One region of the Micromonospora sp. CNZ296 genome, then DNA from elsewhere that is predicted to be linked to it. Evidence: riboswitches for the same ligand, from Rfam matches in the RefSeq annotation. Region 1 holds a riboswitch; the other holds the start of a gene.

Region 1 (4,095 bases):
CGGGTGCGGCGACCGGTTCGAGGCCGATCACGTGGCCACCCCGGCGGGGGAGCGGTGCAGGGTGAGCGTCGTGTCGGCCAGCGCGGCGACGAAGTCCTCGTCGTGGGTCACCGCGACCACGCCGTGCCCGGCGTCGCGCAGCTCGGCGAGCAGGTCGACCAGCTCCAGCCAGGTCCGCCGGTCCTGGCCGAACGTGGGCTCGTCGCAGATCAGCAGGCGGGGCGCGGTGGCCAGGGCCGTCGCCACACTCAGCCGCCGCGCCTCCCCACCGGAGAGGGTGTACGGGTTGGCGCCGGCCAGCCGGTCCAGCCGCAACCGGTGCAGCAGCTCGTCGACGGTGGCGGTCACCGCCGACTCGGGCCGGCCGGTGCGGCGCGGGCCGAGCGCCAGCTCGTCGCGGACCGTGGCGGTGACGAACTGGTGTTCCGGGTCCTGGAACACCGAACCGATCCGGCGTACCAGCGCGGGTGCCCGCCAGCGGTGCGGGGGAGTACGCGCGTCCCGCCCGGCGAGTGCCGCCGACGCGGTGACGGCGCCCGTGCCGGGCTTCAGCAGGCCGCCCAGGAGCAGCGCCAGTGTGGACTTGCCGGCGCCGTTGGGGCCGAGGACGGCGAGCGCCTCGCCGGCGCGTACCCGGAGATCGGTGGGGTCGAGCCGGGGCGGCAGGCCGAGCCGCTCCGCGGTGAGCAGCACGTCGCCGGGCGGCGTGGTGGCGTGCCGGGGTGGCGCGACGTGGCCGGGTACCCAGACCCCGGCGGTGGCCAGCGCGTCGCCGTGCGCGGCGAAGACCGCCTCGGGCGGCCCGTCGGCGCGCACCCCGCCGCCGGGTTCCAGCACCACGACGCGGTCGACCAGCGGCAGTGCCTCGGTGACCCGGTGCTCGACCAGGACCATCGTGGTGTCCGGGTCGAGCGCGTTCGCGACGGCCCGGCGGATCAGGGTGGCACCGGCCGGGTCGAGGTTGGCGGTGGGCTCGTCGAGCAGCAGCAGCCCGGGACGCAGCGCGAGCGTGCCGGCCAGCGCCAGCCGCTGCTGCTCGCCGCCGCTGAGCGCTGCGGTGGGGCGGTCCCTGTCGTACGGGAAGCCGACCCGGTGCAGCGCCTCGTCGACGCGGGGCCAGATCTCCCCGGCGGGTACGCCACGGTTCTCCAGCCCGAACGCCACGTCGTCGCCGGAGCGGGCCATCACGAGCTGGGTCTCCGGGTCCTGGAAGACGATGCCGACGCGCTCGCGGGCCTTGCGCGGGTCCAGCCCGTCGATCTCGACGGTGCCCTCCTGCTCGCCGGAGTCCTCCGGCAGCAGCCCGGCCAGCGCGGCCAGCAGCGTGCTCTTACCGGCGCCGGAGGGTCCGAGCAGCAGCACCCGCTCGCCGCTCTCCACGCGCAGATCCACCCCGCGCAGAGCCCAGCGTTTCCGTCCCCCGTGCCGCCACCCGAACCCCCGCAGCACCACCCCGCTCACCGCCCACCCACCCCCTCTTCTCCGTCGATCATGAGGTTGACGGCGATGACGGGTGCCGAAACGGCCGCCAACTTCATGATCGACACGATGGAGGCGTCAGACCAGGGCTCGGTCGCGGCCGGCGGGGAAGCGGTCCAGGACGCCGGTGTTCGCCAGCGCGCGGGTGAGGACGTGCGCGCCGAAACCGGCGACGATCGTGGCGCTGACGATCGTGATCAGCGCGTACGGGAGGCGGTAGGAGGCGAAGTCGAACGCCTTGTTCCAGTAGACGAAGTCGAAGATCGCCGCGCCGAGGCCGGTCAGCGCGCCGGCCAGCACCGCCACCGGCAGTCGGAACGAGCGGTACCGGAACGCGGCGAAGGCCAGCTCGGCGCCGATGCCCTGCATCAGGCCCTGGAGGATCACGATGCTCGCCCACTGGCTGCCCAGCAGGGCCGAGATGATCGCGGCCACCGTCTCGCAGTACAGCGCGGCGCCCGGCTTGCGGATGATCAGGCCGGCGAGCACCGCCGGGATCAGCCAGACGCCGTAGAGCACGGCCTGTGCCGGCGGGAAGAACGCGAACGCCGCGTCGGTGGCGCTCCAGAGCAGGCCCCAGGCCCAGAAGACGACGCCGAAGGCGACGGCGATGACCGAGGCGACGACGATGTCGACGGTACGCCAGCGGTTGCTGTCGGTGTGGTTCACGGTTGGCTCCCAGTTCGTCGAGGTGAACCAGGAGAAGACGCACGCCGCGCCCGGTGGTCACCGGACGGCGACGCGGCTGGAGGTCGACCGAACTCCCTGCGCTGGCATTACCCAGATCAGGTTCGAGGGTCTGCGGGCACCGGCCCGCACTCTCAGCGCTGTGCGCTCCCCTGTCGGATGTGAAGTTGTCTCGTCGCAGACGCTAGCACCGACCACGGGCCCCGGCCCAGCAGGGCGAGTGTCGGTATGGTGGCGATCATGCTGGTGGATGCGCGGGGACTGACGTTCGAGGTACGCGCCGGCGGCCCCGAGGACGGTGACCCGGTCCTGTTGCTGCACGGCTTTCCGCAGCACTCCGGTGAGTGGGACGCGGTCACGCCCGCGCTGCACGCCGCCGGGCTGCGCACGTACGCGCTCGACCAGCGCGGCTACTCGCCCGGCGCGCGTCCGGCGGACGTCGGGGCGTACCGGATTCCGGAGCTGGTGGCCGACGCGGCCGCGGTGCTCGACGCGCTCGGGGTGACATGCGCGCACGTGGTCGGCCACGACTGGGGCGCGATCGTGGCGTGGGGGCTGGCGGCGGCGCACCCGGAGCGGGTGCGGACGCTGACCGCGGTGTCGGTGCCGCACCCGGCCGCGATGGGGCACGCGCTCGCCACCGACCCGCGGCAGAAGGTCAAGTCCGCCTACATCGCGTTGTTCCGCAAGCCCGGTACGGCGGAGAAGGTGCTGCTGGCGTGGAACGGCGCCACGCTGCGCAAGCTGCTGAGCGGAGTGGGCGACGCCGACGTGGTGGCCCGGTACGCCGAGCCGATGCGTGAGCCGGGCGCGTTGACGGCGGCGCTGAACTGGTACCGCGCGATGACCGGTGCGGACATGAAGGCGGTCGCCCCGGTCGGGGTGTCCACCACGTTCGTGTGGAGCGACAAGGACGTGGCGATCGGCCGGACGGCCGCGCAGGCGTGCGCCGCGCACGTCACCGGTGACTACCGGTTCGTGACGCTGTCCGGCGTCAGCCACTGGATCCCGGACGAGGCGCCCGGCCCGCTGGCCGAGGCGATCCTCGCCCGGTGCGCGGGAACGGAGGAGGCATGACGGTGAGCGCCGAGGCGTACCTGGCGGTGGTGACCGAGACGATCGGCCGGGTCGCCGCCGAGCAGCGGCAGAACGTGGCCGACGCGGCCGACCTGATCGCGGCGGCGCTGCGCGCCGACGGTGTGGTGCACGCGTTCGGCACCGGGCACTCCGAGGCGCTGGCCATGGAGATCGCCGGCCGGGCCGGCGGGCTGGTGCCCACCAACCGGATCGCGCTGCGTGACCTGGTGCTGATCGGCGGCGACCCGGCCGACGTGCTCGGCCCGAAGCTGGAACGCGACCCGGCGGTGGCGCACCGCCTCTACGAGCTGGCGCCGATCCGGCCGCAGGACGTGTTCGTGCTGGCCTCGAACTCGGGCGTGAACGGGGCGATGGTCGAGTTCGCGTCCATCGTGAAGGAACGCGGGCACGGCCTGGTGGCGATCACGTCGGCACAGCACTCGGCGCGGATGACCTCGCGGCACCCGTCCGGCCGCAAGCTGGCCGACTTCGCCGACGTGGTGCTGGACAACGGCGCCCCGTACGGCGACGCCACGCTGCCGCTGCCGGGCGGCGGCGCGGTCGGCGCGGTCTCCTCGATCACCGCGGCGCTGCTCGCCCAGCAGATCGTCGCCGAGGTGGTGGCCCGGCTGGTCGCGGCGGGGCAGCGCCCGCCGGTCTACCTGTCCGCGAACATCACCGGCGGCGACGAGCACAACGCCGAACTGGAGGCACGGTACGCGGGCCGGATCCGCCGCGGTTCCTGAACCGGTTTCGTGATCATCCGTACGGGGCACAGGCGGTCCTGCCGGTGGGCGTTCACCCGCCGGCCGTGCCGTCTCCCGGGGAGGTCCGCGAGTGTCCAAGGAATCC
Region 2 (4,095 bases), on a different contig from region 1:
GACGCCATCCTCTGACCGTCCCTGCCGGTACATACGCGCCCGCTCGCGCGTCGGGGGTGCGCTCGCTCGTCGGCGTGCGAGCGTCGGGGCTTGCCCCGCGCGGCGTGCGCCCACCGTGGCCCGCCCGCCCGCCCGCCCGCGCGCGGAGGCACCCGTGGCGTTCCACTCAGGGGCAGCGCTCACGATGAGTGGAACGGTATGGGTGTCAAGAGGGCCCACAGACACCCACGGCGTTCCACTCGTCGCCAGATTCAGTCGCGAGTGGAACGCCATAAGTGTCTGTGGGCGGCCTCCTGACGCCCGTGGTGTCTTGGGCGTCCCGGCCCGGCCCGGCCAGGTGGCGGGTGGCGGCCGGGGGCGCGGCGGGGCGAGACTCGGGGCTGTGGGGCTGTGGGGCTGTGGGGCTGTGGGGCTGTGGGGCTGTGGGGCTGTGGGGCTGCGGCTGTGGGGCTGCGGGCTGTGGGCTGCGAGCCGGGGTGCGGGGGGCTGCGGGTGCGGATCAGTGGTTTGCCGCGGCGGCGCGACGTTCTGCCAGGGCCTGGCGCACCAGGGCGACAGTGGCGTCGGGCCGGCGTAGCACGTCGTCGACGGTGAACCGGAGCACGACCCACCCGGCCGCGCGGAGCGCGTTCAGGCGCGCCACGTCCCGCCGGAAGTGAGCCCGTTCCCGGTGGTGGTCGCCGTCGTACTCGACCGCGAGGCGGAGAGCCGGCCAGGCCAGGTCCACCCGGGCCACGAAGCGTCCGCCGGCGCGCACCTCGTGCTGGGCGGTCAGCGGGCCGAGACCGGCGTCGAGGAGGAGCAGCCGCAGCCGCGTCTCCATCGGGGACTCGCTCAACGGCTCGGCCATCGCCAGTACCTCGCGCAGCAGCGGAGCGCCCGGCCAACCCGGCCGGTCGGCGGCGTAGGCCCGCAGGACGGGCAGCTTCACGACCCGGCGACGCAGCAGCGCGTCGACGGCGACCAGCGCCTCGGCGCGGGGACCTGGCGCCCCAGGTCGAACGCGGTACGCAGCGGGGTCGTGACCGGCAGCCCCGCGAACCGGGTGCGGTCCGACTCGGGCAGGGGCGACCGGGTCACCAGCAGCCGTGGATGAGGACGCATGCGGGCCGGGCTCGGCAGCAGCACGGTGACCGGCGCGTCGCGGCTGAGCACGTCCGTGCCGAACAACCAGGCGGCGCTGCGTCCCGCCAGTGCGGCATCCGGCGGCAGGCGCAACGCCACCGCCTCGCACCACATCCGGTGGTCGTCGGCGCGGTGTCCGTCCCGGTGCACGTACACGTCCGGCAGCAGGCGGATCCAGGTCGGCCCGCGCAGCATCGTCCAGGTGAGCAGTCCTTCGGAGACGGCACGGCTGCCCCGGAACGGCAGGATCGCCAGGCGGCGCGGGACACGGGCGGGAACGGACATCCCGGCAGCGTGTCGTGACGAGACGGTCACCTGTTGCCCCGGTACGGCATGTGAACGGTTCCTGGGAAAAACCTCACCCGGGGTTCCGTACGGGCGGGAGGCGTCGTACGGTAGGCCGCAAGTGACCCACGGGAGCCCGGTGCGGACCGGGCTGAGAGGGGGGCTGGGAGCCCCCGACCGTCGAACCTGATCCGGGTAATGCCGGCGCAGGGAGGAGCGTTGCCGTGCTGTCCCTGGGACGACTGCATCTCATCACCGACACCCGGCCGGGGCGTGACCCGCTCGCCGTGCTGCGTGCCGCCCTGCCCGTGGCGGGCGCCGAACTCGTCGTGCAGGTGCGCGTGGAGGACGACGCCACCGACCGGGAGGCGTACGAGCTGGCGTGCCGGGTGACCGAGGCGTGCCGGCCGTACGGGGCACAGTGCCTGGTCAACGACCGGCTGCACGTGGCGCTCGCGGTGGACGCCGCCGGGGGCCACGTCGGCGCGGACGATCTGCCGGTCGCAGCCGCGCGCCGCGTGCTCGGCCCGGACGCGGTGCTCGGCGCGACCGCCCGGGAGCCGGTGAGCGCCCGTACGGCCGTGGATGCGGGCGCGAGCTACCTGGGCGTGGGCCCGTGCCACGTCACCACCACCAAGTCCGGCCTGCCGGACCCGATCGGCCCCGAGGGGATACGCGCGGTCGCCGAGGCGGTCAGCGTCCCGGTGATCGCGATCGGTGGGGTGACGGCCGCGAGCGTGCCGGCGCTGCGGGCCGCCGGGGCGTACGGGGTGGCGGTGGTCGGCGCGCTCAGCCTGGCTGCCGATCCGGCGCACGCCACCGCCGAGCTGCTGCGGGCGCTGACGTGTTAAGAGGGGGCCCTTCCTCTACCGGAGGCGTTAACAGGGGGCCCTTCCTTACCGACGTGGCGGTGGTGGGCGCCGGGCCGGTGGGACTCGCGATCGCGTGGCGGTGCGCGCAGCGCGGACTGCGCGTGGTGGTGCACGACGACCGGCCCGGGTCGGGCGCCTCGTCGGTGGCCGCCGGGATGCTGTCGCCGGTCGCGGAGGCGTACTTCGGTGAGCACGAACTCACAGCGCTTCTCGTCGGGTCCGCCGCCCGCTGGCCCGGTTTCGCGGCCGAACTGGCCGGGGCGAGCGGCGTCGACCTCGGGTACCGCACCGAGGGCACGCTCGTCGTCGGGCTCACCGCCGACGACCTGGCCGAGGCGGGGCGGCTGTGGTCGTACCAACGGGGTCTGGGACTGCCGATCACGCCGCTGCGGCCCTCGGAGCTGCGCGACCGCGAGCCGGCGCTGGCACCGCGCGTGCGCGGCGGCGCGGTGGCCCCCGGCGACCACCAAGTGGATCCGCGACGGCTGGTCGCCGCGTTGCGCACTGCTGCGGAACGCGTCGGCGTGGAGCTGCGCCCGGCCCGCGTCGGCGCGCTGTCCGAGGTGGACGCCCGGGTCACTGTGGTCGCGGCCGGCTGCGGCGCGGCGAGCCTGACCGGCCTGCCGGTCCGGCCGGTCAAGGGCCAGGTGCTGCGGCTGCGCGCGCCGGGTGGCGGTCCGCCGGGCTTCCGGCACGTGATCCGGGGGTACGCGGACAGCGAGCCGGTCTACCTGGTGCCCCGGGACAGCGGTGAGGTCGTGGTCGGGGCGACTGTGGAGGAGCGCGCGGACACCGAGGTCACCGCCGGTGGCGTGCTGACACTGCTGCGCGCCGCCGCCGAGCTGGTGCCGGAACTCGTCGAGTACGAGCTGGTGGAGGCCGTCGCCGGGCTGCGCCCCGGTACGCCCGACAACGCGCCGATCATCGGGCCGCTCCCCGGGCAGTCGGGCGTGCTCGCGGCGACCGGGCACCACAGGCACGGCATCGTGCTCACCCCGGTCACCGCCGACCTGGTCACCGAGCTGATCGTCACCGGCGAGCCGGATCCCGCGCTCGCCCCCTTCACCCCGGACCGCTTCGGGAAGGAGCGCACGTGGAACTGATCGTCAACGGCACCGGCCGGACGCTGCCCGAGGGCGTCACCGTCGCCGAGGTGGTCCGCACCGTCACCGACCGGGAGCGCGGGCTCGCCGTAGCGGTCAACGGCGAGGTGGTGCCACGCGGCGGCTGGTCGGCGAGCGTGCTGCGCGACGGCGACCGGGTCGAGGTACTCAGCGCCACCCAGGGCGGGTGAACGGATGTCCACACTGGAGATCGGCGGGGTCGCGTTCGGCTCGCGGCTCATCCTCGGCACCGGCGGCGCGGCCAACCTGCACGTGCTGGAGCAGGCGATCCGCGCCTCCGGCACCGAGCTGGTGACGTTGGCGCTGCGCCGGGTGGACACCACGCCCGGCGGCTCGGGCGGCCTGCTCGACCTGGTGGAGCGGTGCGGCGTACGGCTGCTGCCGAACACGGCCGGCTGCCGCACCGCCGTGGAGGCGGTGAAGACGGCGCACCTGGCCCGGGAGGCGTTCGACACGGACTGGGTGAAGCTGGAGGTGATCGGCGACGAGCGCACGCTCCTGCCCGACGGGGTGGAGCTGCTGCGCGCCGCCGAGGAACTGGTGGCCGACGGGTTCACAGTGCTGCCGTACACCTCGGACGATCCCGTGCTGGCCCGGCGGCTGGCCGACGTGGGCTGCGCGGCGGTGATGCCGGCCGGGTCGCCGATCGGCTCCGGGCTGGGCATCGGCAACCCGCACCACATCCGGCT

Evidence for each region. A riboswitch is a leader RNA that binds a small molecule or an ion and turns the genes downstream of it on or off. The one in region 1 is predicted to bind thiamine pyrophosphate.
Region 2: it holds a riboswitch for thiamine pyrophosphate, as region 1 does, so the genes downstream of both, thiE (thiamine phosphate synthase) here and FB455_RS21935 (ECF transporter S component) in region 1, are expected to answer to the same signal.

Annotation. Positions count from the first base shown of each region.
Region 1 covers NZ_VISW01000013.1:140,084-144,178, reverse strand. The annotation lists gene FB455_RS21945 (energy-coupling factor transporter transmembrane component T family protein) at 1-31, opposite strand, end outside; gene FB455_RS21940 (ABC transporter ATP-binding protein) at 28-1,461, opposite strand; gene FB455_RS21935 (ECF transporter S component) at 1,558-2,148, opposite strand; TPP riboswitch at 2,224-2,330, opposite strand; gene FB455_RS21930 (alpha/beta fold hydrolase) at 2,407-3,243, shown strand; gene FB455_RS21925 (sugar isomerase domain-containing protein) at 3,240-3,989, shown strand; gene FB455_RS21920 (DUF6328 family protein) at 4,081-4,095, shown strand, end outside.
Region 2 covers NZ_VISW01000009.1:145,540-149,634, forward strand. The annotation lists gene FB455_RS16795 (aldo/keto reductase) at 1-15, shown strand, start outside; gene FB455_RS34795 (endonuclease domain-containing protein) at 500-931, opposite strand; gene FB455_RS34800 (hypothetical protein) at 928-1,410, opposite strand; TPP riboswitch at 1,529-1,640, shown strand; gene thiE (thiamine phosphate synthase) at 1,635-2,261, shown strand; gene thiO (glycine oxidase ThiO) at 2,255-3,385, shown strand; gene thiS (sulfur carrier protein ThiS) at 3,376-3,576, shown strand; gene FB455_RS16825 (thiazole synthase) at 3,581-4,095, shown strand, end outside.